Regions from separate parts of the Virgibacillus sp. 6R genome, predicted to be linked through region 3. Evidence: predicted binding sites of a transcription regulator. Region 3 holds the regulator's gene; each other region holds the start of a gene.
What was found. The regulator Rex, encoded in region 3, represses fermentation and respiration genes when NADH is low (regulators of the CRP and FNR family bind a similar motif). The targets are predictions, from matches to a motif close to TTGTGAAATATTTCACAA.
Positions count from the first base shown of each region.

Region 1 (10,631 bases), 290 kb from region 3:
GATCAAGTATTTGTTCGCCTGGTTCTATGGATCGGTTATAGATTGTATCACCTTCTTGATCGACTATTTTAGTAACTGTATGCACGTCCAGTTGCTTTCCTCCGTTTGCCAACATGCTATACCCACGAACCATTTCTTTTATAGATACAACTTCTGAACCAAGTGCTAAGGACGGGACAGCTGCCAGATCACTTGTAAAACCAAAGTCTCTCGCTGTTTCTACTAGATTTTCAGGTCCAACAAACATGTTCGTTTTTACTGCATAGATATTATCTGAAAGCGCCAATGCTTGTGCTAACGAAATGGGTTTATTTGCATAATAGTCATTAAAATTACTCGGTTTATAGACATTTCCTTGATCTAATTTAAATGTAGTCGGTTGACTCATTAACATCGTAGTAGCATTATAACCACGTTCTAAGGCAGCGTAGTATAGAAAAGGTTTAAAGGTGGATCCTGGCATTCGTTTTGCTTGTGTGGCTCGGTTATAGGGGCTATCTGCATAACTGCGCCCACCTACCATAGCAATGATCCCACCTGTTTTCGGGTTTATTGCTAAACCGCTCGCTTGTATTTTACTTTGCTTAGAAATGGTGTTTGTAATCTGTTCCTCTAACTGTGTTTGCTCTTGCTTTTGCATGGTAGTGTAAATGTGGTATCCGCCGCCGCGCACTGCGTCAGCATCTAGTTCCAAAATGCTTGCTGCTTCTTTTATAGCTGTATCCTGAAAATAGCTACCTATTTGGATTTCTTTGTTATCGTCCGTCTTTCGGTAATGTAAAACCTCGTTTTTCGCTGTTTGGTACGCACTGCTCGTAATTAACGTTTGATTTTCCATGATTTTTAAGATTTGCTGTTGGCGTTGCTGCGCCTTCGCTTGGTTATTAAAAGGGGAGTAGTAGGTAGGACCTTTTGGGATACCTGCAAGCATGGCAGCTTCTGCTAGCGAGAGTTCACTAGCAGATTTGTTAAAGAAATATTTACTAGCAGCTTCAATGCCATAAGCTCCATGACCATAATAAATCGTATTTAAGTAGCCCCCCAAAATTTCCGATTTGGAGTAGAACATTTCCAGTCGCACTGTAAAAAAAGCCTCTTTTATTTTTCGCCACCATGTTTTTTCATGGGTTAAATATAAATTTCGCGCATATTGCTGTGTTAGCGTGCTCGCTCCTTCTTTAAGCGATAATGTTTTTATATTTTCGACCATCGCCCCGAAGATTCGTTTCACATCAAACCCACGATGATCGTAAAAATGACGATCTTCTACAGCAAGTGTAGCCTGGATGGCTTCATCAGCAACCTGATCAAGCTCGACCCATTTTTCAGTTTGTTTATTGCCAACTTCGCTAAAAGGTTCTCCCGAGCTTGTATATAGCGTTGTTTGTTGATTCATCGTTAATGGTGGAGGACCTAAAAGAAAGCTAACGACGTAAACACCGATTACGAAAGCGATGCATATTCCTGATAGTATTAGGATGAATTGAAAACTACGTCTGTTTCTCTGTTTGCTCATATATGCTTTCCCTCTTTAATTTGTTCAGTTATTATCATTATGGGAAAACAAGACGACAAATAAACGTAAGAATGTTTACAAACTAAATAGGTGGACGTGTTGATATGGAATTAGAATAAGGCTTTGGCTTGAATGTCTTTTAGAATGGCTACTGAGGCTGCAAATTTTTCTTGTTCAGCTTTGTCTAGAGAAAATTCGGCTACGCCCTTTACACCTGCACGATGAATAATGGATGGAACCCCAATATAAACATCATCATGCCCAAGCTCACCAGTTAATAATGTACCTACTGGCAGGATAATATGTTCGTTATTTAAAATGGCTTTCGTTATTCTTGCTAATCCCATACCAATAGCATAGTAAGTAGCCCCTTTAAGTGAAATGATCTCATATGCAGCGTTACGAACTTGGTTAGCAATCTGGGATTTTTCTTCATCCGATAGTTTCCCTGCAATTGGTGTTCCAGAAATATTTGCTCTACTCCATACAGGAAGCTGTGAATCACCATGCTCACCGATCACATATCCATGCACACTGGCTGGAGCTGTCGCGAATTTTTGACCTAATAGGAAACGGAACCTTGCTGAATCTAATACTGTACCAGAGCCAATGACTCTTTCTTTTGGAAGCTGGGAGAATTTCCATGTTGCATAGGACAAAATGTCAACGGGGTTCGTGGCTACAATAAAAATACCGTTAAATCCTGCATCCATAATCGACTCGACCATAGATTTAAAAATCTTAACGTTTTTATTGACGAGATCCAACCTTGTTTCACCTTCCTTTTGCGCCGCTCCTGCGCAAATAACTACGATAGCAGCGTCTTTACAATCGGCGTAGGTTCCTTGTGTAATATTCATCGCATTAGGAGCGTAGACGATTCCATGATTGAGATCCATCGTTTCTCCTTTTGCCTTGTCTTCATTTATATCCACTAAAACGAGTTCATTACTTAAACCTTGGTTCATTAAAGCGTAAGCATAGCTTGTTCCAACAGCGCCTGTGCCTACTAAAACAATTTTATTTCCTGGTGTGATATCCATAAATAGTTCCTCCTCTGAGTAGGTCATTTTGTATGATATGTGATGATTATATCCCTTTCGTATGAATACCTACAATAATATGTTGCCTCGTTGATTAAAAAAGAAACCACTATATTAAAAAATATTACTTATGTATTCGTTTTATTTTCACGATAGCGGTTACGGGGAAAATAAAGAACAGTACTAAGCTAAAGAGCGATATTATATTTCGACAACAGAAATTAGACAAAATAAGCTTGTCCGATTGTATATTAAAATCTTCCCTTTTTTCCCTTTCTTCCCTCCGCTTGATTAATATTCTTTGTTATAATAGAATACACAAGAATACACTATTCCAAACGATTTTAGGAAGTAGATCTCCATCTGTAACAGCTTTAAATGGAGGATTTAATATGCCGAATAAACAGAAAATATCTGTATTGATTGAACTTTATACGACCATTGATGACGATGGACAAAAGGAATCTTATAAAAGTAAACAAACTGGAGTTCTTTACAAGAAGGGCAATATAGACGTTCTTACTTTTGAGGAAGTAGCAGAAGATGCGTCTGTTGTGAAAAATCTGGTCACTATTCAACCAGATAAAGTGAGTTTGAAACGCTCTGGTAATCTTAGCATGAATCAGCAATTCCATGTTAATAAAGCGACAGAAAATGTACTGAAGCATCCTTATGGCAATTTACATATGGAAACTTTTACGACAGCCATTGTCTATGAGCCTTTAACCCCAGCAAGGAATGGCAGCCTGCAAATTGTTTATGATGTCAAGCTAAACGGACAGCAAGTAAGGCAGCAAAAGATCGACTTAATTATGAAAGAGGTGGACATGGCATGAGCCTATTAGCACAAACGGAAGAAACATTGAAACATCAAATTAAGGATTCCGTCCTGCAGGCAGGACTTGCAAATGAAGACGAAATGCCAGAAGTGGTGCTTGAGAAACCGAAAGATAAAAACCACGGGGACTTTGCAACGAATATTGCTATGCAGCTAGCGAGGGTGGCAAAAAAAGCCCCACGTCAAATAGCAGAGGAAATGGTAAATCATTTTAATCAGGCAGAGGCTTCTGTTGAAAAAGTGGAGATCGCCGGTCCAGGCTTTATTAATTTTTTTATGAAAGAGGATTTTCTTGGTTCCATTGTTCAAAACATCTTGAAAGATGGATCGGCTTATGGAAGGTCACAAGCAGGTAACAATGAACGTGTCCAAGTGGAGTTTGTATCTGTGAATCCGACTGGCGATTTGCATTTAGGCCATGCTCGAGGTGCTGCTTTTGGAGACGTGCTCTGTAATGTATTAGATGCTGCGGGCTACCAGGTTGAACGAGAGTATTATATTAATGATGCCGGCAATCAAATTGATAATTTAGCGCTCTCTGTAGAAGCTCGTTATTTGCAAGCGTTGGGGCAAGAAGCAACATTGCCTGAAGATGGTTATCATGGAGAAGATATTGCAGAAATTGGCAAACAGTTAAGTCAAGAATATGGAGATGAATGGGCGCAAAAAGATAGAGAAGAGCGCTTAGCTTTCTTTAAAGAGTATGGATTAAGCTATGAATTAGGTAAAATAAAGAAAGATTTACAAGCATTTGGCGTACATTTCGACTCTTGGTTTTCAGAGCGTTCCCTTTATAAGGAAAATAAAATTGTTGAAACTCTAGGAAAGATCGCTGCATACACATATGAGAAAGATGGGGCGACCTGGTTCCGATCTACGGAATTTGGTGATGACAAGGATCGTGTATTAATCAAACAAGATGGAAGCTACACGTATTTAACACCTGATATAGCGTATCATAAAAACAAGCTTGATCGCGGGTTTAACCAAATTATCAATGTTTGGGGGGCTGATCATCACGGATATATTCCTCGGATGCGCGCAGCTATCCAGGCACTAGGTTATCCGGTTGAAAAGTTTGCCGTAAAAATTATTCAAATGGTTAATTTATTTGAAAATGGTGAAAAGGTACGCATGAGTAAACGTACTGGAAAAGCCGTAGCACTTCGTGAGCTGATGGAAGAAGTTGGCGTAGATGCTGTTCGTTATTACTTTGTTATGCGTTCAAATGATTCGCAGCTTGATTTTGATATGGACCTTGCTCGCTCAGAATCAAATGATAATCCTGTTTTTTATGTGCAATATGCACATGCGCGTATTTGTACGATGCTGAAGCAAGCAGAGGCAAAAGGATTTTCCGTTGATAGTAAAGCAGATGTCTCTCTCTTAACCACAGAAAAAGAAAGCGATCTGCTCAAAAAGCTGGCTGCATTTCCTCAAGTTATCGCGGATGCTGCTATCAAACAAACACCGCATAAGGTAACACAGTACGTATTCGATCTAGCTTCGTTATTACACAGCTTCTATAATGCAGAAAAAGTATTGGATATGGACCACACAGAAAGAACAAAAGCACGTATTGCTTTGATGCAAGCTGTGAAGATTACATTGGCAAATGCATTACGAGTGATAGGGGTCTCAGCTCCAGAAAAAATGTAGTCTTGTTATAAATGGAATAGGGTTTTACGTTGACTAAGAAAACAGGCCATCACTTTAAGATATAAGTGTTGGCCCATTTTATTAACTTCTATCCATCTCTTATTAAGCCAAACGATAAAATTCCTGTAGCAGATTCAAGGTTTTAGCCATGTAAGAAAAATGACTTTGTCTTTTACATAAGGTGCTTTAAGACTCCCGGTCTGAGAGGAGTTGGATACTGTACTGCTGTACTGAAACAAGTCTAAGTAGGAGATAACAGCACCTAAATGCCCTATTTTGTAAGAGGCTTTTAGGTCATATCATTACAGTACTAATAATTAGTGGGATTGAAGATTCACTATATAAGTTAAAAAAACAAAAGACGACTAGACCATATGATGTTGGACTAGTCGTCTACTTATTGACCCCCCGAGTTAAACTTACGATTCAGTAGGAATAGATAGTATTTCTTTGGCACGTGCCACTTCTGCTTCTGTAGGTGGTTCAACACCGGTAAGTGGATATTCTAGGTTTAAATGTTCCCACTTATAAACTCCCATTGTATGGTATGGGAGGACTTCTACTTTTTGTACATTGCCTAGGTTCGAGATAAATTCATTTAGTGCCGCTAATTCTTCTGGATCGTTTGTTCTTCCAGGAATGAGTACGCGACGAATCCAAACGGGTGTATTTTTCTCTGCTAATAATTTAGCAAACTTTAGAATATGCGCATTTGGCATACCTGTAAGTTGTTTGTGTAAATCATTATCTAAATGTTTGATATCTAGGAGTACAAGGTCTGTAACGCTTAATAATTCATCCACTTTCCTTAAAAAAGTAGGGCTTTCTCGGAAACATCCAGCTGATGTATCAATTGCCGTGTGGACACCTAATTTCTTGCATTCTTTAAACAGCTCTAACAGAAAGTCGATTTGTAATAATGGTTCTCCGCCACTAACCGTAAGCCCTCCACTATTTTTAATGTATGGGAGGTAGTCTTGTAGATCTGCAATGATTTCGTCTACACTTTTTTCAACCCCGCCTTTTACGTCCCATGTGTCAGGGTTATGGCAAAATTGACATCGAAGCAGACAGCCTTGCAAAAAGATAACATAACGTAATCCTGGTCCGTCTACTGTACCGCACGTTTCTATCGAGTGAATTCTTCCGATCATTGGTAAAGCCCCCTTCTTTAAGAGCGGAAGGGCAGAGTAAGCGCCCTTCCTGACAAAATAAATTTACTAGTATCCTTACAGTCCTTTATGGAATGTACGGTTAATAACATCAAGCTGTTGCTCTTTCGTTAGTTTGATAAAGTTTACTGCGTATCCACTTACACGAATCGTTAATTGTGGATATAATTCCGGATGCTCCATAGCATCTTCCAGTGTTTCGCGATCAAATACGTTAATGTTTAGGTGATGTCCTTCTTTACTTGCATACCCATCAAGTATTGATACTAAGTTGCTAGTACGTTCATCCTCCGTTTTACCAAGTGCTTTTGGAACAAAGCTTGTCGTATTGGAAATACCGTCCATCGAATTTTCGTATGGAATTTTAGCTACACTGTTTAAAGATGCAAGTGCACCTGATTGGTCACGGCCATGAAGTGGGTTAGCACCTGGTGCAAATGGTTCGCCAGCCCGACGTCCGTCTGGTGTGTTACCAGTTTTCTTACCGTAAACAACGTTAGAAGTAATGGTTAAAATAGATAATGTTGGCACAGCATTTCGGTATGTTTCATGTTGACGGAACTTATTCATAAATCTATTGACAACATCAACAGCTAAAGAGTCAACTGCATCATCGTTGTTACCATATTTAGGGAAATCACCTTCAATACGGTAATCGACTGCTAAGCCGTCTTCATCACGAATAACATGAACTTTTGCATGCTTAATGGCACTTAAGCTATCGGCAACTACACTTAGTCCTGCAATACCGCCTGCCATGGTACGAAGCACGTCTTTGTCATGTAATGCCATTTCAATGCGTTCGTACGCATATTTATCATGCATGTAATGAATGACGTTTAATGTGTTCATATAAAGCTTAGCTAACCAATCTAAAATTACGTCATATCTTTCCATCACTTCATCAAAATCTAATACATCAGATGTGATTGGACGAAGTGGTGGTGCTACTTGCATTTTTAATTTTTCATCTACGCCGCCGTTAATAGCATAAAGTAATGCTTTTGCTAAGTTAGCACGTGCGCCGAAGAATTGCATTTGTTTACCGATTTCCATTGCGCTTACACAACATGCAATACCGTAGTCATCGCCGTAATATTTACGCATTAAATCATCATTTTCATATTGGATAGAACTTGATTCAATAGACATTTTCGCACAATATTTTTTAAAGCCTTCTGGTAACTTTGTTGACCAAAGAATCGTTAAGTTTGGCTCTGGAGCAGGTCCTAGGTTGGTTAATGTGTGTAAGAAACGGAATGAGTTCTTCGTAACAAGTGGCTCTCCTTGTAAGCTTACACCACCAATGGATTCTGTTACCCAAGTAGGATCCCCGCTAAATAATTCATTATATTCTGGCGTACGGGCAAATTTCACTAAACGCAATTTCATAACAAAATGATCAATTAGTTCTTGTGCTTGTTCTTCTGTTAGAATACCTTCTTTTAGATCACGTTCCATATAGATATCTAGGAAAGTAGATACGCGTCCTAAACTCATTGCTGCGCCATTTTGTTCTTTAATTGCAGCTAAATAAGCAAAATATAACCATTGAACAGCTTCTTGTGCATTTGTAGCTGGTTTAGAAATGTCATAACCATAGCTTTCGGCCATTTGCTTTAATTCATGTAATGCCCTTATTTGTTCCATATGCTCTTCACGCTGTTTAATAATATCTTCTGACATAATTCCATCATTTTCTAATAGCGTAAGCTCTTCTTGTTTTTTCTCAATTAAGAAATCCACACCATATAGGGCAACACGGCGATAGTCACCAATAATACGCCCACGACCATAAGCATCAGGCAAGCCTGTAATAATACCAGCTTTACGTGCTTTTCGCATATCAGGGGTATAAGCATCGAATACTCCTTGGTTATGCGTTTTTCGATATTCTGTAAAGATATGCTCTGTTTCCTTATCTAGTTCATAGCCATATGCTTCACATGAGTTTTTTGCCATGCGAATACCACCAAATGGCATTAAACCGCGTTTGAATGGTTTATCTGTTTGAAATCCGACAATCGTTTCTTTATCTTTATCAAGATATCCAGGGCCATGTGAAGTGATGGTTGAAGGGATTTTTGTATCCATATCTAATACGCCGCCAGCTTCACGTTCTTTTGCAGTAAGTTCTGTCACTTGCTTCCAAAGATCCAATGTGTTTTGAGTAGGTTTAGCTAAAAATTGTTCATCACCTTCGTAGCAAGTGAAGTTACGTATAATAAAGTCTCTAACATCAACATTTTGTTCCCATTTCCCCGTGCGGAAAGTTCTCCAAGGGGTTAAAGTAGTAGTAGTCATAAAACTACCTCCTTCAGAAATATTAAAGCTTCTACTAATAGTATACCGAAAAAACCATAGTTGTGAAAGAATTCACATGTGATTATTTTATGACATTTTCCTTTATACATAAGGGGTCATAAAGAATGCGCTTACATAAACGTGGTTATTTCTCCCTTCATTTTCACAAACTATTTTGATTAGCAACAAAAATTTTAAAAAAATCAATGCTGGGTATGAAATTTAAGGAAGCGTTAAGACCAAAATATTATCAATAATTATCCGGCTGAAATTTCTGATAGTTTGTGTTATGAAGTTAAATTCATTAGATAAATAGTTGACTGAATGATCATTCATATTTATAGTAGTAGATATAAGATTTGAAAACAAACTATTTTTCTGAATAATGCAATCGCTGTCATGTGAAGGGAGTTGTACGCCTGTCTGAATTGGTTTACTGCACGATAAGGGGGAGTGAGTAAAGTGAATACATTTTTGCTTGTAAATGCAATTGCGTTTGCGATTATCACCATCTATGGGGTGTATTTATTTGCTAAAGTTGTAGCTACACGTGTAGCGTATATTCGTTTGGGGAGAAAGTCAGAATTTGATCGGGATTTTAAAGAACGATTCAGAAGAATAGGGAAGATTGTTTTTGGTCAGTCAAAGCTATTAAAGGATAAAAAGTCGGGTATCATTCATGTTATGATGTTTTACGGATTTATTCTCGTGCAATTTGGTGCGATTGACATGTTTATTAAGGGGTTATCCCCTGAAAGTCATTTGCCATTAGGGTCGATTTATCCGGGATTTGTATTCTTTCAGGAATTAGTAACATTAATGATTCTCGTCGCAGTTATATGGGCTTTTTATCGCCGTTATATTGAAAAGCTCGTCCGCCTCAAGCGGGGGTTTAAAGCTGGTTTAGTTTTATTGTTTATTGGCACATTAATGATCTCTGTGCTGTTTGGGAATGGAATGGCACAGTTATGGCATGGACATGATCCAACGTGGACAGAGCCGGTTGCCAGTGTTATTGCGATGGTTTTTTCCTGGTTACCTACTACGGGCGCTATGGTGTTGTTTTATGTCGCGTGGTGGATTCATACCATTACCATTCTTGTGTTCCTGGTTTACGTTCCACAATCCAAGCATGCGCATTTAATTGCTGCACCTATTAACGTGTTTTTAAGTAAACGCGTTCCAGGAAAATTGAAGAAAATCGATTTTGAAATGGATGAAGATCAAGATGAAGAAGAAATATCGTTTGGGGTAGGAAAAGTTGAAGATTTTGAGCAGCATCAAATGATTGATTTTTACGCGTGTGTAGAATGTGGCAGATGTACAGATGTTTGCCCAGCATCAGGAACAGGCAAAATGCTCTCGCCAATGGATATTATGATTAAGGTGCGCGATCATTTAACCGAAAAGGGAGCGGCAATTACTGGGAAGTCACCATGGGTTCCAGCATATGCATTTGCTAATGCAGCGGGAAATCAGGCATCTGCAAAACAAGAGGCAGCAGCGACGGTGCAAAGTGCTAGTTTAATCGGAGATGTCATTACAGAAGAAGAACTAGCTGGCTGTACGACATGCCGAAACTGTGAAGATGCATGTCCTGTTAACAATGAACATGTGGGAACGATTATTGATATGCGCAGATATTTGGTGATGACAGAAGGTAAAATGGATCAGGATGTTCAACGAGCGGTTATGAATATTGAACGTCAAGGTAATCCATGGGGGTTATCGAAAAAAGATCGCATTAAGTGGCGTGAGCAGGATGAATCGGTTCATATACCAACGATTAAAGAACTGAGTAAAGAAGGTAAGGATTTTGAATACCTGTTCTGGGTTAGTTCGATGGGGGCTTATGATAATCGAAGTCAAAAAATCGCTCTGGCTTTTGCGAAGTTGTTAAATCAGGCTGGTGTGAGTTTTGCAATATTAGGAAATAAGGAAGCGAATTCTGGAGATACGGCACGTCGGATAGGAAATGAGTTTTTATTTCAGGAAATAGCCGAGAAAAATATTAAAGAATTCACCAAAAACGATGTGAAAAAAATTGTTACCATTGATCCACACGCATACAATATTTTTAAAAATGAATACCCAGATTT
Region 1 is NZ_CP017762.1:1,886,464-1,897,094, reverse strand. It holds gene BKP57_RS08630 (transglycosylase domain-containing protein) at 1-1,516, opposite strand, end outside; gene BKP57_RS08625 (L-lactate dehydrogenase) at 1,627-2,559, opposite strand; gene BKP57_RS08620 (YwiB family protein) at 2,952-3,395, shown strand; gene argS (arginine--tRNA ligase) at 3,392-5,056, shown strand; gene pflA (pyruvate formate-lyase-activating protein) at 5,476-6,210, opposite strand; gene pflB (formate C-acetyltransferase) at 6,286-8,532, opposite strand; gene BKP57_RS08600 (heterodisulfide reductase-related iron-sulfur binding cluster) at 8,995-10,631, shown strand, end outside.
Region 1: the regulator Rex is predicted to act here: its motif matches at 8,593-8,610, upstream of pflB (formate C-acetyltransferase).

Region 2 (10,631 bases), 1.9 Mb from region 3:
ACTCTATTCGGCGAAAGCCAACTAATGGTAAACGCTGGCTACATTCCGCGCTACCCCTTCAAGATATTTTTCCCCATTTATGATTGCTTCTTCCAGTTGGCATGGCCCAGGGGCGATGCTAAATGTTGCATCGATGCCGTGTTCATATACAGCTTCGTACCCTTTTCCTAGTGTACCGCAAAGGGCAATTACCTTTGATACACCGTTCTGCTTTGCAGCTTTTGCTACGCCAATGGGTGTTTTGCCGTAGATTGTTTGGCTATCAATTCTACCTTCTCCAGTTATTACTAGATCAGCATTTTTGACCCGATTAGAAAAATCTGTTTCTTTTAGTACAATATCAATTCCCGGCGTTAATTTGGCATCAAGCACTGCTAATAACCCTGCGCCAAGCCCACCTGCCGCTCCAGAACCAGGAATATCCTTTACGTCCTTGTTTGTAGCTTTTGAAATGACCTCATGAAAATTTCGTAATGCGTCATCTAATGGAACAATCATTTCCTCTGTTGCACCTTTTTGTGGTCCGTAAACAGCACTAGCTCCATTAGGTCCCAGGAGCGGGTTATCGACATCACAGGCAACCTCTATTTCTACAGATTTTAAACGTGGATCTAAATGGGATAGTTCTATTTCAGTTAACTGGATTAATGCCCCACCGCCCCGATTCAGAAGATTATTTTCAGAGCTATATAGGACACCGCCAAGTGCCTCAATCATTCCTGCACCACCATCATTTGTTGCACTGCCACCAATCCCAAGGATAATTTTAGACACATTTTTGTCTAAAGCCGCTTTGATTAACTCTCCTGTACCAAATGTAGTTGTTAAGAATGGATTTCGCTTCTCTTTTGGAACGAGGTGAAGACCAGACGCTTCTGCCATTTCTATGATAGCAGTTGATCCGTCACCAGAAATGGCATAAGTTGCAGTTACTTTTTCACCCAATGGTCCAGTGACTTTTTTTTCATACAGTGTGCCTTTTAATCCATCTGCTAACGATTGGGTGGTGCCCTCGCCGCCATCTGCCATTGGAATAATATCTATCTCGAAAGCTTCACCGTAAGCAGAGCGAATTCCACGTTCAATAGCATTAGCAGCCTGTTTTGCTGTCATGCTTTCTTTAAATGAATCCGGTGCTATGACAATTTTTGGTTTAACCATCATTCTTCTCCTTTCCTCCTTTAAAAAAATCAACTAGTCGCTGTTTATTTGAATAGTGATGCCGTAGACAAACCCTTGAGAGAGCCAGAAAGTGCTTCCAAAAATTTAAGTGGGAGAGAAAACGGCATCTCAATTCCTGTTTCGCCTAGAGGTCTTAGGTCATACTCTTGCGGTACTAACAATCAAGGAGGAATGAAAGAAGACTCCAAGATTGAAAGTTCACTTTATAAAAACCACTGAAAGATACCATAAATCAATGTGGAAACTACCGCCAATGTTATACCAACTAATGATTCATATGGAATTAGTTTCAAACGCTCTTGAATTTGCATCCCAACACTACCTGCAGTTGCATGAAAGAAACTACCATGCGGCATATGGTCTAGTACGGTAGCACCAGCATGAATCATGGCTGCACCAGCTAAACCAGCGACCCCAGACTCTAGAATCGTGCTTCCAAAGACACTGCTTGCGACAGCAGAGCCTGCTGTTGTTGAAGCTGTAGCTGCTGACATAAACATTCCTGAGATCGGAGCTAAAGCAAATGCGGGTAAGCCTAGGCTTTCCAATATGCCAACTAGAACAGTATCTAATTTTGAGTTAGTAATGATCCCAGCTACTGCACCCGTCCCAATTAGCAAAATTGCAACCGGTGCCATTTTTGCTAATCCGCTTTTTATATACGCATTTGTGCTACGCCATTTTCCCATCGCGATAATTCCAACTAACCCACCTACTGGTAATGCGATCATCGGATCTACGTTAATATTGAATAACGGACGTAATACAAGCAATAGAATGGCAACAATTGGAGCTAGGGCAGCTGTATATATGGAAGGCAAGGCTCCAAGGTTGGATTGTTCAATTTCACTTGCTTGAATAGCGGTCCCTTTTTTAGAGACTCTTTTTGCTATGAGATAGGTTACTGTAAGTCCAAAAAATGCTGGGATAACCCCTGCTGCCATGACGGAGGTTAAGGATACATCAAATGCTTCAGAAACAGCAATTGTATTAGGATTAGGGGACATGATATTACCCGCTTTGCCTCCACCAATCATTGCTATTAAAATTGCAAATCTGGAAAGCCTTGCTTCTGAAGCTATCACTAAGGCGATCGGCGCTACAGTAATAACCGCTACATCTACAAACACACCTACTGCTGTTAAAAGCATGGTAGCAATAGCTAGAGCAAGTAATGCTTTGGTATGGCCGAATTTATAAACAATGGTTTGTGCTAATTTAGATGCTGCTCCTGATTCGATTAGCACGCCCGCTAATACACCAGCAGCTAAAATTCTTAATACGGCAGGCATAATATTTTGAGCCCCGCCTATCATTAAACTTACTGTATCTACTAAGCTCGCCCCTCCAATGAGACCTCCTACAATTGCACCGGCAATTAGACCATAGGCAGGCGGTACTTTCTTTAAAATTAAGAAAATAGCTAGGAATAAACCGATAATTGCTCCTAATGCACTTACTTCAATATCCATGTGTTTTCCTCCTTAACATGATGCTGTTATACACTTATTGTACGTGCACGATACATGCTAGGTCATTGTGCAAATGAATATAAAGAAAGTGCTTCCAATTCCGTGTTTTATGCAAATGCACTATTTTGATAGTTTGAAGAGGATTTCTCCAATTTTTAACTCGATCAGATCTTGTAGGTTCTTTGGGTTTTTTCCAGTGATTTCATAAATTTTATCCAGCCTATATGCTAATGTATTCCGATGAATAAATAACTTATCTGCGGTTTTGGTCATTTCTCCATTTGCTTTCACATATATAGTAAATGTTTCGTCTAACGTTTTTCCATCATTAGAAGTGAATAACTTTTTATACGTAGCGCTAATTTCATCTGCTTCTTCTTTTGCTGCATGTAAAAAACGATAACATAGAATAGATATTCCTAATGTGTCTTGATTCCAAACACCACCTTCTGGATATAATGTTTTTGCAGTATCTTTAACGATTTGTGCTGTTTGAAAGGATTGTCTCCATCCAAGGAATCCACTTGAAAAGGGACCTAATGCTACGGTTATATTTGAAATGGGAGCAAAGGATAATTTGTTTTCTAGCAAATTCTTTATTTTATCATCCGTATCTAAATAAGGCTTTTGCTGCTTTTTTAAGATAACAAATTGATTTGTATACAAACGAACTATTTCATCTTCTGCTGTAACCAACGTATTCGCCCAATTTTCGATTTGTTTTACAGATTGCAAATTGGATGTATGGTACGGTACAGAAAGAAGGATAACGGCAAATGTTTCATCTGCATTAATCTTTAGCGACCGCGCCCTGTCTAATATGTACGCTTGTTCTTTATCAGATCCTAGTAGTAAATGGGATATAACATCATCACGCATCCTAGCATTTCGATCTATTTCTCTTGTCAAAAATGCCTGTTCCAACGTTAGTTCAGCTCCCATTTGAACTAATTTAGAAAATCCCCTAATCTTTTCAGGTTCACCAGTGATACCAATAACTCCAACAATATCATCATGAAATCGAATTGGTAAATTAATTCCTGGTTTTGCTTTTCCTCGCCAATTTTCTTCATAGGAGTGAATCTCTACGGTCATTTTATGTTCAATTGCTTTACTTGCACCGTGGTGGAGTTGCCCAATACGATTGGGATCTCCCGAAGCAAGAATGGTCCCTGTTCTATCCATTACATTGACATTCAAATCTAGTATCGACATAGTTCTCTTCACAATCTCTGAGGCAAGTTGCTCTGTTAACATTAGAATCTCCTTCTATATAAGTGGTTATTTCATAAGTAAGAAAATAAAGAAATAATTATCTCATTCCTATATAACGCTCTTACTTAAGAAATGTCAATCTTATCGTAGCTGGATAAATATAACATCATGACATATCATGTATCGTTATTCTGGTTGGTCTAACTCTGATGTAAAATTCAAAAAAACATGTATGTAGATTGTTTATGTATAGCGCAACACGTTGCCCTATAAGCTTTACCGCAAAGGAACATTAATCCATATTGGTGTGATTAAAAGTGCATATATAATTTTTCTGAAATTGGTGAAAATGATTATATAGTGCTTATAAACGATAACAGCAAACGGGAGACATGGTGTATCATATTTCATAGAGAAGCTATTCCATTTTTTGCTTCTTGTTATTGTTTCATTATGAATTAATATTGTTTACAGAGGGGTTAAAATTCACAAGGAGGACGACATCAATGAACATTATACAAGAGACAGAAGCTGCGGTAAAAAAAGCGGTACGTAAATCTATTTTACGAGCTAAATTAGTGGATCAAGAATCCGATATCCCGCCAATTATGTTAGAAAAACCGAATAATGATCAGCACGGAGATTATGCTACAAATATTGCTATGCAGCTGACAAAAGTAGCAAAACAACCTCCAAGGGAAATTGCTCAAAATATTATAGAACATTTGGATGTGCAAGGTACACATATACGTAAACTGGAAACTGCTGGACCGGGGTTTATTAATATCTTTATGGACAATAATTATTTAACTCCATTGCTTCCTCATGTTTTACAAGCGCGTGAAGATTATGGTAAGCATCCAAAAAAAGGTATGCGAATTCAAGTAGAGTTCGTTTCTGCCAATCCCACTGGAGATCTTCATTTAGGACATGCGCGCGGTGCAAGTTATGGGGATGCGCTCTGTAACGTATTAAAAGCAGCTGGTTATGAAGTAGAACGTGAGTATTATATTAATGATGCTGGTAATCAAATTCATAATTTAGCCCTCTCTGTAGAGGCGCGTTATATGCAAGCATTAGGACTAGAAGCAGAGGTGCCTGAAGATGGATATCATGGGCAGGATATTATTCATATTGGAGAAAAATTGGCTGCAGAAGAAGGGGATACGTGGATTCATAAATCAAAGGACGAACGTTTAGCCTATTTCCGCCAATATGGACTAGAGTATGAATTAAAAAAGATTGAAGATGATCTAAAACGATTTCGGGTTGAATTTGATCATTGGTTTTCGGAACTGTCATTATATAAAGAAGGTAAAGTTGACCAAGCATTGGATAAAATGCGTCAGACTGGTGATATATATGAAAAAGATGGCGCAATATGGTTTCGAACGACAAAATATGGGGATGATAAAGACCGGGTTGTCATTAAATCAGATGGAAGTTATACGTATTTAGCCTCTGACATCGCGTATCATAACGATAAATTAGAGCGGGGCTTCGATAAGCTGATTAATGTTTGGGGAGCTGATCATCACGGGTATGTTCCAAGGATGGAAGCAGCGATTCAAGCGTTAGGGTATCCGAAAGATATATTAGAGACAGCCATTATCCAGATGGTGAACCTATTTGAAGATGGAGAAAGAGTGAAGATGAGTAAGCGGACAGGCAAAGCGCTAACGCTTCGTCAGTTAATGGAAGAAGTTGGTGTTGATGCGATGCGTTATATGATGAATACACGTTCCTGTGACTCGCATTTGGATTTTGACATCAATCTTGCCCGTTCGCAATCGAACGAAAACCCTGTTTATTATGTACAGTATGCACATGCAAGAATTTGTACATTGTTAAATAAAGCACAAGCAGAAGGATATTCCTATGAAGATTATGATGCGTCCTTGTTACAACACAGTACTGAGGTTGAATTATTAAAGATAATAGGAGAGCTTCCACAACTGGTGTTAGATGCTGCAGAGAAACGAATACCGCATAAAATAACACAGTTTGCCTTTGACTTAGCTTCCGCATTACACAGCTTCTATAATGCAGAGAAAGTGTTGGATGAGACACAATTAGCTTTAACGAAAGCTCGTTTGGCGCTATTGGAAGCTGTTAAAATAACGATCGGCAATGCACTGCGTCTCATCGGCGTGCATGCTCCAGAACAGATGTAACACGTAAAGATTAAAAGCCGTCTTAGTTGTGAAAAGCTCACAACTAAGACGGCTTTTTTGCACTATAGGAAAGTATAAGATTTTTTTGGTTTATAGTATAAGAAAAACAAAGGCTTCCGCCATAAGACTTGGCGACAAGCCAAGTTTTTCTAATGTCTAAATTTAGATAACAAAATAGACTCTATAAGTAAAAGAAAAAGAATGTTATTGAATTAAGGTAGATGGTAAAAAAACACACCATTTTTTCGAAGGATATTTTCTCTTTAATTGCCATTTGTTATGAATAAAAGCAAGAAAATAATCGTGTATGATTTAACAAATCCCTTTATAAACAATGAATAACTGTTTGTGATCTGTTTATACTAACACCAAGACAAACCATGTATTTAAGTCGTACAGGAGTGCATGGGATTTAATTGTTGACAAGTTTAGATTTTAATGATGAAAATTAGTTTTTTTATGATATGAGGAGGTATTTAAATGAAGCAACCATTACATGTTAAGTCCGAAATTGGCGAGCTACAATCCGTGCTGTTGCACCGTCCAGGTAAAGAAGTAGAAAATTTAACCCCTGATTATTTAGGGCATTTGTTATTCGATGATATTCCACATTTACCAATGATTCAAAGAGAGCATGATTATTTTGCTTCGACGCTACGAAATAGAGGAATTGAAGTGTTATATTTATCGAATTTAATGACCGAAGCGCTTCATACAGAAAAGTTAAAAAAGCAATTTGTGATGGATATATTAAAGGAATCCAATATCCAAGGTGCAAGTTCTCAAAAGATAGCCGACTTTTTGCTGTCCTTTGATACAGAAGAGATGGTAAAGAAAGTGATGGCAGGTGTACGAAAATCAGAAATACCGTTGGAGAAAAAGAAGCATCTTTATGAAATGTTAGATAATCATTATCCATTTTATTTAGATCCAATGCCTAACCTTTATTTCACTCGTGATCCAGCAGCAACAATAGGGACTGGATTAACCATTAATCCAATGAGGGAAGTTGCCAGGAAGCGAGAATCTCTATTTATGAGTTATATCATCCGACATCATCCAAGATATGCGGAGTCTGATATACCGGTTTGGTTAGATCGAGATTATCCGTGTCCGATAGAAGGTGGCGATGAGCTGGTTTTAAGTAAAGATACAATTGCAGTAGGAATAAGTGCAAGGACAGCAGCAAAGGCAATAGAGCAACTCGCGATTAGTATTTTTAAACGACAGGCAGAAATAAAACGTGTTGTTGCTGTGGAAATTCCAAAATCAAGAGCGTTTATGCATTTAGATACTGTATTTACGATGGTTGATTTCGATAAGTTCACCATCCATCCAGAAATACAGAATAAAGACGGACAAATGGACATCTATATTCTGGAAAAAGGAAAAGAAGAAGATACCGTAAAAATTACGCATAAAACGAATTTGTTGGAAACACTAAAAGAATTATTAGGGCTAAAGGATGTAGCTTTAATCCCATGTGGAGGTGGAGATGTTATTGCTGCACCAAGAGAACAATGGAATGATGGGTCTAACACATTAGCAATCGCTCCTGGTGTTGTTGTCACATATGACCGCAACTATGTGTCCAATAAATTACTTCGTGAACATGGTATTGAAGTAATTGAAGTCATTAGCTCCGAATTATCCAGAGGTCGTGGCGGTCCTCGCTGTATGAGTATGCCATTGTCAAGAAAAGATATATAAGGATATTCCAAAGGCTAAAAATAATGCGTCAAGTTGCTTTTATAGTCGCATTGTAACTGCATACACTGAACTATTCAAAAATCACAACTGGTGTAGCAACTGCAACAAGGAAGCCACCTAGATAAGTTCTTTTTAAATATAAAACTATGAGCAAATGAATATTCAATGCGTATATAATTACCATTATTTACAATGAAAATAAAATTTTAGGAGGATGGAAATGGGAACAAAACTAACGGATAAATTAACAGGCAGACATTTTTTGACGTTAAAAGATTTTACCGAAGAGGAAATAAATTACTTGCTTGATTTAGCAGTCGACTTAAAAGAAAAGAAAAAGGCAGGCATTCCGCATCATTATATGAAAGGGCAAAATATTGCCCTATTATTTGAAAAACCGTCAACTAGAACGCGATGTGCTTTCACTGTTGCTTGTATTGATTTAGGAGCGCATCCAGAGTATCTCGGAAAAAATGACATTCAATTCGGTAAGAAAGAGTCAGTACGTGATACGGCGATTGTATTGGGAAGAATGTTTGATGGTATTGAATTCCGTGGATTTGACCAGGAAACAGTAAATGGCTTAGCTGAACATTCAGGTGTGCCAGTTTGGAACGGGTTAACAAATGAATTTCATCCGACCCAAATTCTTGCTGACTTTTTAACTGTTAAAGAACATATTGGACATTTAAAAGGGGTTAAGTTCGTTTACGTTGGTGATGGCCGAAATAATATGGGCAACAGCTTACTAATCGGTGGGGCAAAAGTAGGGATGGATATTCGTATTTGTTCTCCAGAAGTATTATTCCCTGATCAAGATGTAGTCAATTACGCGGAGGAAGTGGCTAAAGATTCTGGAGCAAAAATTACGATTACTGCTGATATTGATGAAGCCGTTTCTGGAGCAGAAGTGATCTATACAGATGTGTGGGTTTCTATGGGAGAAGAGGATAAATTTAAAGAACGAATTGATTTACTTTATCCATACCAAGTAAATAAAGAAATGCTTGAAAAAACAGGTAATAAAGATGTCATGTTTCTCCATTGCTTACCAAGCTTTCATGATTTAGAGACAGAAGTAGGACGAGATATTTATGAAAAATTTGGTCTTAAAGAAATGGAAGTTACGGATGAAGTTTTTCAAAGTGACAACTCATTTGTCTTTGATGAGGCAGAAAACCGGTTGCATACTATTAAAGCGGTGATGGCAGCAACCAATGGAAGTGTAAACAGCTAAATATGGAAGGGTTTTCCCTGCTTTATCAAAAAGGAGGTGTATGAAAATTGGGTGAAGAAGAAAAAAAGCTGGGGTTAGTCGCACTGATCGCCCTTGTTGTTGGTTCCATGGTTGGCGGAGGAGCGTTTAACTTAGCAGGCGATATTGCACTTGGATCCAATGCCGGAGCTGCCATTATCGGTTGGATAATTACAGGAATTGGGATTATTGCGCTTGCCTTTGTCTTTCAAAATTTAACGAGAAGAAAACCTGAGTTGGACAGCGGTATATATAGCTATGCCAAGGCTGGATTTGGAACATTTTTAGGATTTAATAGTGCGTGGGGCTATTGGTTATCCGCGTTTTTAGGAAATGTTGCCTATGCTACATTAGTATTTTCATCGATTGGCTACTTCATCCCCATTTTTGAAGGGGGACAAAATGTCGCTAGTATTATTGGGGCATCTGTCGTCTTATGGTTGGTTCATTATCTTGTGTTGCGTGGAGTCAATTCTGCTGCACTTATTAACACAGTGGCAACGATTGCAAAAGTCATTCCGATTTTCCTGTTTATTATTGTAGCGATCATTGCGTTCAAATGGGATACCTTTACATTTGATTTTTGGGGAGGAGAAGGTTTTACTTGGGCATCTGTTGGTGAACAAGTTAGAAGTATGATGCTAGTCACTTTATGGGTATTCATTGGTATTGAAGGTGCAGTGGTTATGTCGGGAAGAGCTAAAAATCGTTCCGATGTCGGGAAAGCTACAATTATAGGCTTAGTTAGTGTACTTCTAATTTACATTTTAATCTCTCTATTATCTCTAGGAATAATGTCAAGAGAAGAATTGGCTGATCTGCCGAATCCTGCGATGGCTTATGTATTGGAAGCAATTGTCGGGAAATGGGGAGCGATCGTTATTAACTTTGGTCTGATCATCTCGGTTTTAGGAGCATGGCTTGGCTGGACGATGTTTGCTGCAGAGCTACCTTATGTCACTGCCAAAGACAAGGTGTTTCCGAAGTGGTTAGCGAAAGAAAATAAGAATCATGCTCCAGTGAACTCCTTATGGTTAACGAATGGGCTCATTCAGTTATTTCTAATTACGTTATTATTTTCAGAGGCCGCATATAACTTTATGTTTTCTTTAGCATCCTCAGCTATTTTAATTCCGTATCTGCTCTCTGCGCTATATCAAGTGAAACTGACAATGACAGGAGAAGCGTACCAATCAGGAGAGAAGCGTACGAAGGAAAAAGTAATTGGTTTTATTGCGAGCATTTATGCAATATGGCTTGTATATGCAGCCGGTATTGATTATTTGCTCTTAACCATGTTGTTATATGCGCCGGGGATCATCCTTTATAAATGGGCATTAAAAGAAAACGATATTCAAAAAAAGGATACCACAATAGAAAAAGCGCTAATGGTGTTGTTTGTTGTCTTAGCAGTAACTGCGATAGGCGGGTTAATTACTGGAAGGATAACAATTTAACAGGAAATGATAAAAAGAGGACGTGAAAAATATGGGAAATGAACGAATTGTAATTGCTCTAGGGGGGAATGCGATCCAGTCTGGTAGTGCAACAGCTGAAGCACAACAGGAGGCATTAAACCATACGGCAAAACAATTGATTGAAATTATTAAACAAGGGTATCAA
Region 2 is NZ_CP017762.1:3,501,828-3,512,458, forward strand. It holds gene BKP57_RS15990 (glycerate kinase) at 22-1,161, opposite strand; gene BKP57_RS15995 (GntP family permease) at 1,386-2,654, opposite strand; gene BKP57_RS16000 (CdaR family transcriptional regulator) at 2,775-3,911, opposite strand; gene argS (arginine--tRNA ligase) at 4,376-6,043, shown strand; gene arcA (arginine deiminase) at 6,524-7,753, shown strand; gene argF (ornithine carbamoyltransferase) at 7,974-8,990, shown strand; gene arcD (arginine-ornithine antiporter) at 9,098-10,465, shown strand; gene arcC (carbamate kinase) at 10,497-10,631, shown strand, end outside.
Region 2: the regulator Rex is predicted to act here: its motif matches at 6,345-6,362, upstream of arcA (arginine deiminase).

Region 3 (10,631 bases):
ACGGGTACATATCCGCTTAAGATGTTGTTATATCAACATTCTTGAGCGGATTTTTACATCATGCCGCCCATTCCACCCATGCCGCCCATGTCAGGCATTCCGCCGCCCGCGCCTTCTTCTTCAGGCTTGTCAGCGACTACTGCTTCTGTTGTTAAGAACATTGCAGCTACGGATGCAGCGTTTTGTAGTGCAGAGCGAGTAACTTTTGTTGGGTCAACGATACCAGCTTCAACCATGTCTACCCATTCGCCAGTAGCAGCATTGTAACCAATACCAACTTTTTCGCCTTTTAGACGCTCAACAATGATAGATCCTTCTAAACCAGCATTGTGTGCGATTTGACGTACTGGCTCTTCCATAGCACGACGTACAATGTTAGCACCAGTTGCTTCATCACCTTCAAGGCTTAGTTCAGCTACTTTGTTGTAAATGTTCATGAATGCTGTACCACCACCGGCAACAATACCTTCTTCTACAGCTGCACGAGTAGCGTTCAAAGCATCCTCAATACGTAGCTTACGTTCTTTTAATTCCGTTTCTGTTGCAGCTCCAACTTTAACAACTGCCACTCCACCTGCTAGCTTAGCTAAACGTTCTTGTAGCTTTTCTTTATCAAATTCAGAAGTTGTTTCTTCCACTTGTGCACGGATTTGCGCAACACGTGCAGAGATTGCTTCAGGGTTACCAGAACCTTCTACAATCGTAGTGTTTTCTTTTGTAACAACTACTTTAGCAGCACGACCTAGCTGATCCATCGTAGCGCTCTTAAGATCTAAGCCGAGATCTTCTGTAATAACTTCTCCTCCAGTTAACGTTGCAATATCTTCAAGCATTGCTTTACGACGGTCACCAAATCCAGGAGCTTTTACAGCTACTGCATTGAATGTTCCACGCAATTTGTTAACTACTAATGTAGCAAGCGCTTCGCCTTCTACATCCTCAGCAATCATCAATAAAGGTTTTCCTTGCTGTACAACTTGTTCAAGTATAGGTAATACTTCTTGAATGTTACCAATTTTCTTATCCGTAATTAGGATGTACGGATTTTCCAAAACTGCTTCCATTTTGTCTTGGTCTGTTACCATGTATGGAGAAGCATATCCACGGTCAAATTGCATACCTTCAACTACTTCTAGCTCTGTGTTGAAACCTTTTGATTCTTCAATAGTAATAACTCCGTCGTTACCAACACGTTCCATTGCTTCAGAAATTAACTTACCAACTTCTGCATCGTCAGAAGAAACTGCTGCTACTTGAGCAATAGATTCCTTGCTTTCGATTGACTTGGAAATATTTTTTAGTTCTTTTACTGCTACTTCAACAGCCTTTTCGATTCCGCGGCGAACACCAACCGGATTAGCACCGGATGCTACGTTTTTAAGACCTTCACGAATCATGGACTGAGCTAATACAGTTGCAGTCGTTGTACCGTCACCAGCAACGTCATTTGTTTTAGAAGCAACTTCTGATACTAGCTGAGCTCCCATATTTTCAAAATGATCTTCTAGCTCGATTTCCTTTGCAATCGTTACACCATCATTAGTAATAAGCGGTGAACCGAATTTTTTATCTAATACAACGTTACGTCCCTTAGGTCCTAATGTAACTTTTACCGCATCTGCTAATGCATCTACACCACGTAGCATTGCGCGACGAGCATCTTCACTAAATTTAATTTCTTTAGCCATCGATAAGTCCTCCTTTGATTTGTTCAAGTTAGTTCAAATTAAGTATTTTCTATATTTATATCGAGATTAGCTTACTACAGCCAGGATGTCGTTCTCACGAAGAATTAAGTATTCTTTGCCTTCGTATTTCACTTCCGTACCGGCAAATTTAGAGAAAATGATACGATCTCCTTCTTTTACTTCCAAGGCAATTTTTTTCCCATCTTCTGTTACGCGACCAGAACCAACTGCAACAACTTTTCCTTCTTGAGGTTTTTCTTTTGCAGAGTCTGGAAGTACGATACCGCTTGCAGTTTTTTCTTCTTGTTCAACAAGCTCGATAACAACGCGATCTCCTAGTGGTTTAATCATGTGTAGAAAGCCTCCTTAATCCTATTCTCATATTTTTATTAGCACTCGAATCAGGTGAGTGCTAATTCCAATTATTATAATAAATAATTCCAGATAAAAATGCAAGTATGAAAGCATAATTTTTTTATTTTGTTTTTTTACATGCAGTAAAAAAGAAGCATAAACTTTAACGGATAATATGCAATATACCAAACTTTTTAGTCTAATTACCATCATACATATACGTTCAATCTTTCTGTTATATAGAATCATCTATTTATGATAAAATAACATGTACATTCTATGTTATCGTTAATAGATGAGATGAATCAAATATAAACTACTTAAACAATGAATAGTATTTTTGCTGGGTTTTTAACTCCCCATAATAAAATACTGTACGGTTATAAAAACTATACTAAAAAATTCTGTTTTTCTCCATTTGCTTCAAAATACATTAGTTAAATGGACTATTAATTTACTTGCTTTTTCTTCATCCCATTAGGAAAAATCATAAGAAGTATGAATAGAATCTATATGTACACCAAAGAAAAGGAGTCGTTTTATTTTGCCAAAAAGATATTGGTGGGTTATTATTACCTACATTATTACACAGTTTTCTGTCTTTTTAACAGCGAATTTAGTATATAATGCATTTACAGTTTCCAAAGGAGAAGCAATTGTTTATGGATCGATTATCAGTTTTGTATTAGGTCTTATTGTCGTACTGTTCTTGATGAAGCCTGATATGAAGCTAGGATTGCAGCAACGTGATGGTGCTTCTGTTGGAGGGATCATCATCTGGTCACTTTTAGGTGCGTTTATAGCTATATTTAGCCAAGGCATAGCTAACTTTATTCAAACGATGGTATTTGGAGTTGAACCAGGCTCCGAAAACACACAAGGAATCATGGAAATGACTCGAGCTGTCCCTTTATTTATGATCATTCCAATTCTAGCTGCACCCATTTTAGAAGAAATAATTTTTCGCAAAATTATTTTCGGAGGTCTTTATAAACGGACGAACTTTTTTATTGCAGCACTTTTATCTGCAGTTATTTTCGGTTTGATTCACCGTGAACCGCAGCATATTTTAGTTTACGGAACAATGGGGCTCGTGTTTGCTTATTTATATGTGAAAACAAAGCGAATCATCGTTCCCATTTTTGCTCATATGGCAATGAACGGGCTTGTTGTAATTGCACAATACAACATTGATCCCGCAGAACTGGAAAAACAGCTAAATGAACTGCAAACTATTCTCTTTGGTTATTTTTAATTATAGTTAGCGGGAACCAGATACAGCTATGTTCTGGTTCCTGCGCTGTTGTAATAGACAAAGATTTCGATTAATTAAGATTGGACGTAAAATAAGAAAACGTTTTATTGTTGGAGGCTTTAAATTATGAGAGTTTCACCCAAGACAATGGGGATCATCTATCTTATTATGGGAGCATTCTTTACATATGTTGCTATTTTAAGTGTAGACGAGACAATGTGGAATATAACAACGATGGTCTTAGCATTATTTGCTACGCTTGAGACTGGTGTTGGCATCCGTTTACTAGCTATTCACTTTCAGCGCAAACGGAACAACAAGCAGGAATAAGGGGGACACTTCCTTATTCCTGCTTGTTTACTCTAGAAAGCATATAAATTTGTTAGCCCACTGCAGAAAAAGCTATATCCACCTTACTTACTCCTCTTCCTCTTCTTCATCTGTGGTGAGAGGGTAATGTTTTAAGAAATAAACCAATGCTTGTAATTCTACTGCTAAGTCGATATGATGCACTCGAATATTTGGTGGTACAGTAATTCTCGCTGGTGTGAAATTCAATATTCCTTCAACACCCTGTTCAATTAAATGGTCAGCCATACTTTGTGCTTCACTTGCGGGGATAGTTAATATCGCCACTTGAATATCGCCCAATTTATCATCTAATTCCTCAATATGGTACACTGGAACATCACTAATCGTGGTTCCTACTTTTTTAGGGTCGCTGTCAAACGCCATTTTAATTGCTATATTATTGTTTTTCATAAAATTATAATGTAAAAATGCCGTACCTAAATTACCAACACCAATAAGTGCAACATCTGTCGTTTCATCCTGATCCAATGTTTTCCGAAAAAATTCAAGCAAATATTCCACATTGTAACCGTATCCTTTTTTACCTAACGCTCCAAAATACGAGAAATCTCTGCGAATTGTAGCTGAATCAACTTTAACCGCATCGCTGAGTTCTTTTGAAGATACACGCTTTTTTCCTTGATGATTTAAATTGTTTATAAATCGATAATACAGTGGTAAACGCTTTGCAGTCGCTTGAGGTATTTTATTTTGCTCCATCATATTAATTCCTTCCTTTACTTCAATATTGGTTGTTCGTTAAAACATACTATCAACTAATATCTCGGCTCTACCGTTAACATTTTCCTAACAAAATTGTGTATCGCTTACATAAAAAAGCAACAAAAAATACAAAACCAAAGTTCTTATGCTATAGGCAAGGATGCTTCATACTTTAAAATGATTCATTATCTCGATACAAATATCGTCCATTCTAAAACAATGGGCTTTGCGTAAATTTATTCGAATCATTTACACTTCCATATACAAAGAGCCTAATGCACTATTACTCCCTTCCTATCAATTTCTTGTTATTCCTATGTTTAAAAAATGGAAATTAAAGGCAACTTATTCGTCTTTCTTTTTCTTTTTTCATGTAAGCAGGGAAAGGTAGATACCTAAAATAACGTAAAGCTTTTTTATAATATATTTAATCTCTCACTATCTCTCCTTTATTTTAACAGAAATATGGAAATAAGTCGTGACTTAGTTCACAATTATATTGATTGATTTTAGGAAAGTAAGATACACTAGGAGAGATGGGGTGAATATAATGATACTGATGCAAATCAACGGACTCACAAAATCATTTGGTGCTGATAAAATCTTATCAAATATAAAGCTGGAAGTAAAAGACCATGACCGAATAGCAATTGTTGGAAGAAATGGCTCGGGGAAATCTACTTTATTGAAAATAATGGCAGGAGAACTAAGTTACGATCAGGGTGAATTATTCCGACCTAAAGACCTGACAATGGGTTATCTCGCACAACATACGACGCTAGAAACTGAAAAAACGATTTGGCAGGAAATGCTTACTGTGTTTCCTGAATTAAAAAAACAAGAACAACAGCTTCGCTTCATGGAACAGCAAATGGAGCAAGCTACAAACTACAGTCCAGAAGCTTATCAAAAATTATTACATGATTATGACCGCCTACAGCACAGTTATGAACAAAATGGGGGTTATACTTATGAAGCAGATATAAAAGCCGTCTTGAATGGATTGAATTTTCACATGTTTGATTATGACACACCGATTCAAACACTAAGCGGCGGGCAAAAAACAAGGCTTTCATTGGGAAAGCTGTTGTTAAAAAAGCCGCAGTTGCTTATTTTAGACGAACCGACCAACCATTTGGACATTGAAACATTAAACTGGCTTGAAAGTTATCTAAGCAATTATCCCGGGGCTGTAGTTGTTGTATCACACGACCGCTATTTTTTGGATAAAACAGTGTCTATTGTTTATGAAATCTCTCGGCATCAGACAAAACGATACGTGGGAACTTATAGTAAATACTTAGAGCAAAAAGCACTTGATTTTGAAAAAGAATGGAAAGAATATGAAAAGCAACAAACAAAAATTATGAAAATGGAAGACTTTATTCAGCGGAACATTGTACGAGCTTCGACAACGAAGCGAGCCCAAAGCAGACGTAAACAACTGGAAAAAATGGAAATAATAGATAAACCATTAGGTGATGAAGCCTCTGCATCGTTTTCATTTAGGATTAACCGTCGAAGTGGCAATGATGTGCTGAAAATAAACGACTTGTCGTTCCGGTATCCAGGTGAAACAGATTATTTATTTCAACATGTACATCTGCAGATCAACCGAGGAGAAAGAATTGCTCTTGTTGGGCCAAACGGAATTGGTAAAACGACGTTATTAAAAATGGTGACTGGACAACTAAAATCGACTCAAGGAACTATTCAGCTCGGAACCAATGTACAAATCGGCTATTATGATCAGGAACAAGCAAACTTACACTCCTCCAAAACAGTACTTATGGAATTATGGGATGACTACCCAACGACAAATGAGAAAGATATTCGAACCGTACTCGGTAATTTCCTGTTTTCCGGAGATGACGTCTTAAAGACTGTAAATGCTTTAAGTGGTGGTGAAAAAGCGCGATTAGCTTTAGCAAAATTGATGATGCAAAAAGCAAATCTATTAATTCTCGATGAACCTACCAACCATTTAGATATCGATAGTAAAGAAGTATTAGAAGCGGCATTAATCGATTTCCCTGGTACGATCTTATTTGTTTCGCATGACCGTTATTTTATTAATAAAATCGCTGATCAAGTGGCAGAACTGCAAAAATTAAAAACGACGATCTATCTTGGAGATTATGATTATTATTTGGAAAAAAAGGCGGAAGAAGCAGAATTAAAACGATTGAATAAAACACAACAGGATAGTGGCAAAACCTCCTCTGGTGAAAGAAGACTTGATTTTGAACGTGATAAACAAATGCAGCGAGAAGAACGAAAGAAACAAAGGCGAATTGAGGAACTGGAAACAGAAATTGAACAGTTAGAAGGTCAAGTAGAGCGATTGGAAGGCCAGATGGAATTACCAGAAGTATATCAAGATCATGAAAAAGCGTTGGAACTATCGCAAGAGGTAAATCAACATAAACAGAAGATCGATCAATTAATGGAAGAATGGACAATATTGCAGGAAGATTAACTCCCCCACATGACATTTGCTTGTCATGTGGGGGAATTTCAATTTTATATACACGAAGACCGACAATGAATTTTTGTGGATAAAACAGGTGTTATCGTTTCTTATCCACAAGCACTATTTAAATAAATAATCGTTTTGGATAGAGTTTTCCACAGCAATCCGGTAAATCACTCCGAAACCGAGCATCGCTGCCATCACCGAGCTTCCACCATAGCTTACTAAAAGTAGCGGTATTCCTGTTACTGGCATGATTCCTAAAGCCATGCCAATATTTTGAAACACGTGGATAAGCATTAGGCTCATATAGCCAAAACAAGTATACGCAGCAAAGGCAGAGTGTTTATAAATCGAAAGACCAATCATCACCAGTTTGTACAGGAAAATAAAGTACAAAAAGATAACGAGCGCACTGCCGACAAAGCCAAAGCTTTCACCTATAATAGAGAATATAAAGTCAGTTTGCGCTTCGGGAAACGACACTTGCTGATTACCTAACCCTTTGCCAAATAATTGTCCGGAGCCAAGTGCCATAAAGGCCTGATCAAAATGCCATGAGGCATCACTTGCTTCCTGCGTTGGATCAAACCAAGTCAGTATTCGGTCTATTTGGTATTCCTGCTCTTTACCGACCAAATCTTTTGCTAAATCAGGAAACTTAACGATAAAAGCTAACACAGCTCCCAAACCAGATGAAATACTAACAATTAATGTGGTGATAATCTTCCAATTAATACCTGAAAGGATAATAATAACACCAGCTATAAATAGATAAACCATGGACGTACCAAAGTCAGGTTGCTTCATAATCAATAACACCGGAGCAGCTACAATGGCAAGGATTTTAAAGAGCAATTTTAAGTCCGATTTGATTGTCGGTATAACAAATTTTTCTTTATGCTTGTGGATAATTGCTGCCATATAAACGATCGTCGTTATTTTTGTAAATTCAGATGGTTGGATAGTAGCGACCTTCAAATCAAACCAGCTTTTTGCTCCATTTCTCGTTGGTGCAATACTTTCTGGACTAATTATCAACACTAAAAGTACGAACAAACCAAATGCATAAACGTATACACTTGTTTTATAAATCTGTTCCACATCCAAATATTGAATGGCGGCTACAATACCAACTCCAACCGTAAACCAAACTGCCTGCTGTAATAAAAAGTTTTTACCCTCATATTGCTCTAATTGTTGTGCATTATAAATGGCAAGCAGACTAACACATACAAGTAAAATAAAAATTGAAATTAAATCTGTTTGTACAAAATAGGATTGCTTTTTTGACATTGCTGATCACCAAATTTCTACATTTACTCTAATTCTAATTATCCACACCGTAAACATGTTTGCAAGTAGTTAATCGCAAGTTATTATGGAAGTTATTCACAATATCCACAACCAACATAGCATTTATCCACAAAAAATATCCACTAATGTAATATTGCTATAACAATATTTTTCACAGTTATGCACAGGGTTGTGTATAACTTGGGTTACTTTAATGGCATAGAGGCACGAGCGTTTAAGTCCAGTGTAGACCGTTTTCCTTGTGCAAAAGCAATCGCACCAGCAGCTGCAATCATCGCAGCGTTATCTGTACATAAATAAAGTGGGGGAATTTGTAAAGGAATCTTCAAATTTGCAAATTCCTGTTGTAAAGATGACCGAAGCCCTTTGTTTGCAGCGACACCTCCAGCTACTATCACTTGCTTTACGTTATAATGTTTTGCAGCCCGCACTGTTTTAGTTGTTAACACATCTACCACACTCGCTTGAAAGCTAGCTGCAATATCCTCCGGTTTCAACGTCTCCCCACGTTGTTTTGCATTGTGGATTGTATTTGTAACCGACGATTTTAATCCACTAAAGCTGAAGTCGTAGCTTCCCTCTTCCAGCCAAGCACGTGGGAATTCAATCGTTTCTTCTCCCAGCCCTGCTAATCGATCAATTCCTGGTCCGCCTGGGTAAGGTAAATCTAACATCCTAGCAACTTTATCATAAGCTTCTCCAGCTGCATCATCTCTAGTTTCTCCGATTAGTTCATACTCACCATGCGCTTTCATAATCACCAACTCTGTGTGACCACCAGAGACAATCAGTGCAAGTAAAGGAAACTGGAATTCCTGTTGCAGGCGATTTGCATAAATATGCCCAGCAATATGATGTACTCCGATTAATGGCTTGTGCTTTGCAAAAGCCAGCGCTTTTGCCGCATTCACCCCTACCAGAAGCGCGCCTACTAACCCCGGTCCTTCTGTAACAGCTATTGCACTAATCTCATCCCAGGAAACAGCTGCTTGCTCCATCGCTTGCTCTAATACATATGTGATTTGCTCAACATGGTGGCGTGAGGCAATTTCCGGCACAACGCCGCCAAAACGCTTATGGCTTTCAATTTGTGAAGACACGACATTTGCCAAGATTTCCTTGCCATTTTTCACAATTGCAACGGCAGTCTCATCACAACTTGTTTCAATACCTAATATTAATAATTCTTTATTCATTTTATATTCACCCACATTACAATTGCGTCCTCCTGGTTATCTGTATAATAATGCTTACGAATTCCACCTGGGACGAGCCCAAATTTCCGATACAGTTTTTGGGCAACTATATTGGATTGTCTTACTTCTAACGATAAACGACAAACTCCGTGGATCAAGGCATGATGCATCATGTGTTGGAACAAACGCTCACCCAGCTTTTTTCCACGATATGAAGGCAAAATGGCAATATTTGTAATTTGCGCGTCATCAAAAACAATCCATAAACCTGCATATCCTACAATATTTCCGTTATATTCAATTACAAAATAATGAGCATGAGGGTTTTCTGTAAGTTCCTGATAAAAAATCTCCATCGTCCAAGCTGTAGAAAATGACTCCTTTTCTACGCGCATGACAGCATCTATATCTGTTAGAGCCATTTTTCTAATTATTATTTCATTATTCATCACTATGCTAACAACCTTTATTTTTTTCCAACCATTTAGCCTCTGCTTCTGCTAAGCGAAGATAATTTGGACGAAGTGTATGTGTTAGCTCTGGTTGTTTTCCTTTTGCTGCAGCAATTAAGTGCACTCCTCGAAGCAAATGGTCTGGTTCCTCAGGGATGACTGCTAAATCGTCCAGTACTGCCTTAATCTGCTCTTGATGAATCGCTATGTCTGGACTTAAAAATAATACTGGTTGATTCAAACTGCTAAGTTCCTCAAGCAAATCATCCATAGCAAAATTTTCTTCTTTCCGGATAAGTTTCATCGTATTATTATCCCAGCGATAACATCCTGTATACACTAATCCTCTTCTCGCATCAAAAAAAGGGCAGATGACACCATTAAAAAAGCGCCCTTGATATGCCAGTACTTCCAAGCTTGAAACACCAATAACAGGTATGTTTAATGCCCAGGCCATGGATTTAGCGGTAGCCAATCCGATTCGAACCCCTGTATAGGAACCCGGACCTTTTGCAACAATTATTTTTTCCAATTGTTCAGGTTTCATATTAACTTCTTTCATTAGTTGATCAATTGCAGGCATTAAACGTACGGAGTGATTTTTCGCTAAATTGGTAACTATTTCACCTACCACTTTATTATCCCGTTGAATGGCAACAGCTAATACTTGATTAGATGTATCCATTGCAAGTATATTCATGTAAATAACTCCTCATATGTCGAATTAGCTTTTTAATTGCTCTACTACCCACTCGAAATGACTTCCATGTGGGATAAATGTAATTTTCCGCGACTTTTCATCAATAGCGGTGAGTTTAACTT
Region 3 is NZ_CP017762.1:1,592,388-1,603,018, forward strand. It holds gene groL (chaperonin GroEL) at 54-1,688, opposite strand; gene groES (co-chaperone GroES) at 1,755-2,039, opposite strand; gene BKP57_RS07240 (CPBP family intramembrane glutamic endopeptidase) at 2,587-3,297, shown strand; gene BKP57_RS07245 (YdiK family protein) at 3,424-3,627, shown strand; gene BKP57_RS07250 (redox-sensing transcriptional repressor Rex) at 3,715-4,368, opposite strand; gene BKP57_RS07255 (ABC-F family ATP-binding cassette domain-containing protein) at 4,922-6,850, shown strand; gene BKP57_RS07260 (FtsW/RodA/SpoVE family cell cycle protein) at 6,965-8,140, opposite strand; gene tsaD (tRNA (adenosine(37)-N6)-threonylcarbamoyltransferase complex transferase subunit TsaD) at 8,347-9,357, opposite strand; gene rimI (ribosomal protein S18-alanine N-acetyltransferase) at 9,354-9,806, opposite strand; gene tsaB (tRNA (adenosine(37)-N6)-threonylcarbamoyltransferase complex dimerization subunit type 1 TsaB) at 9,814-10,509, opposite strand; gene tsaE (tRNA (adenosine(37)-N6)-threonylcarbamoyltransferase complex ATPase subunit type 1 TsaE) at 10,534-10,631, opposite strand, start outside.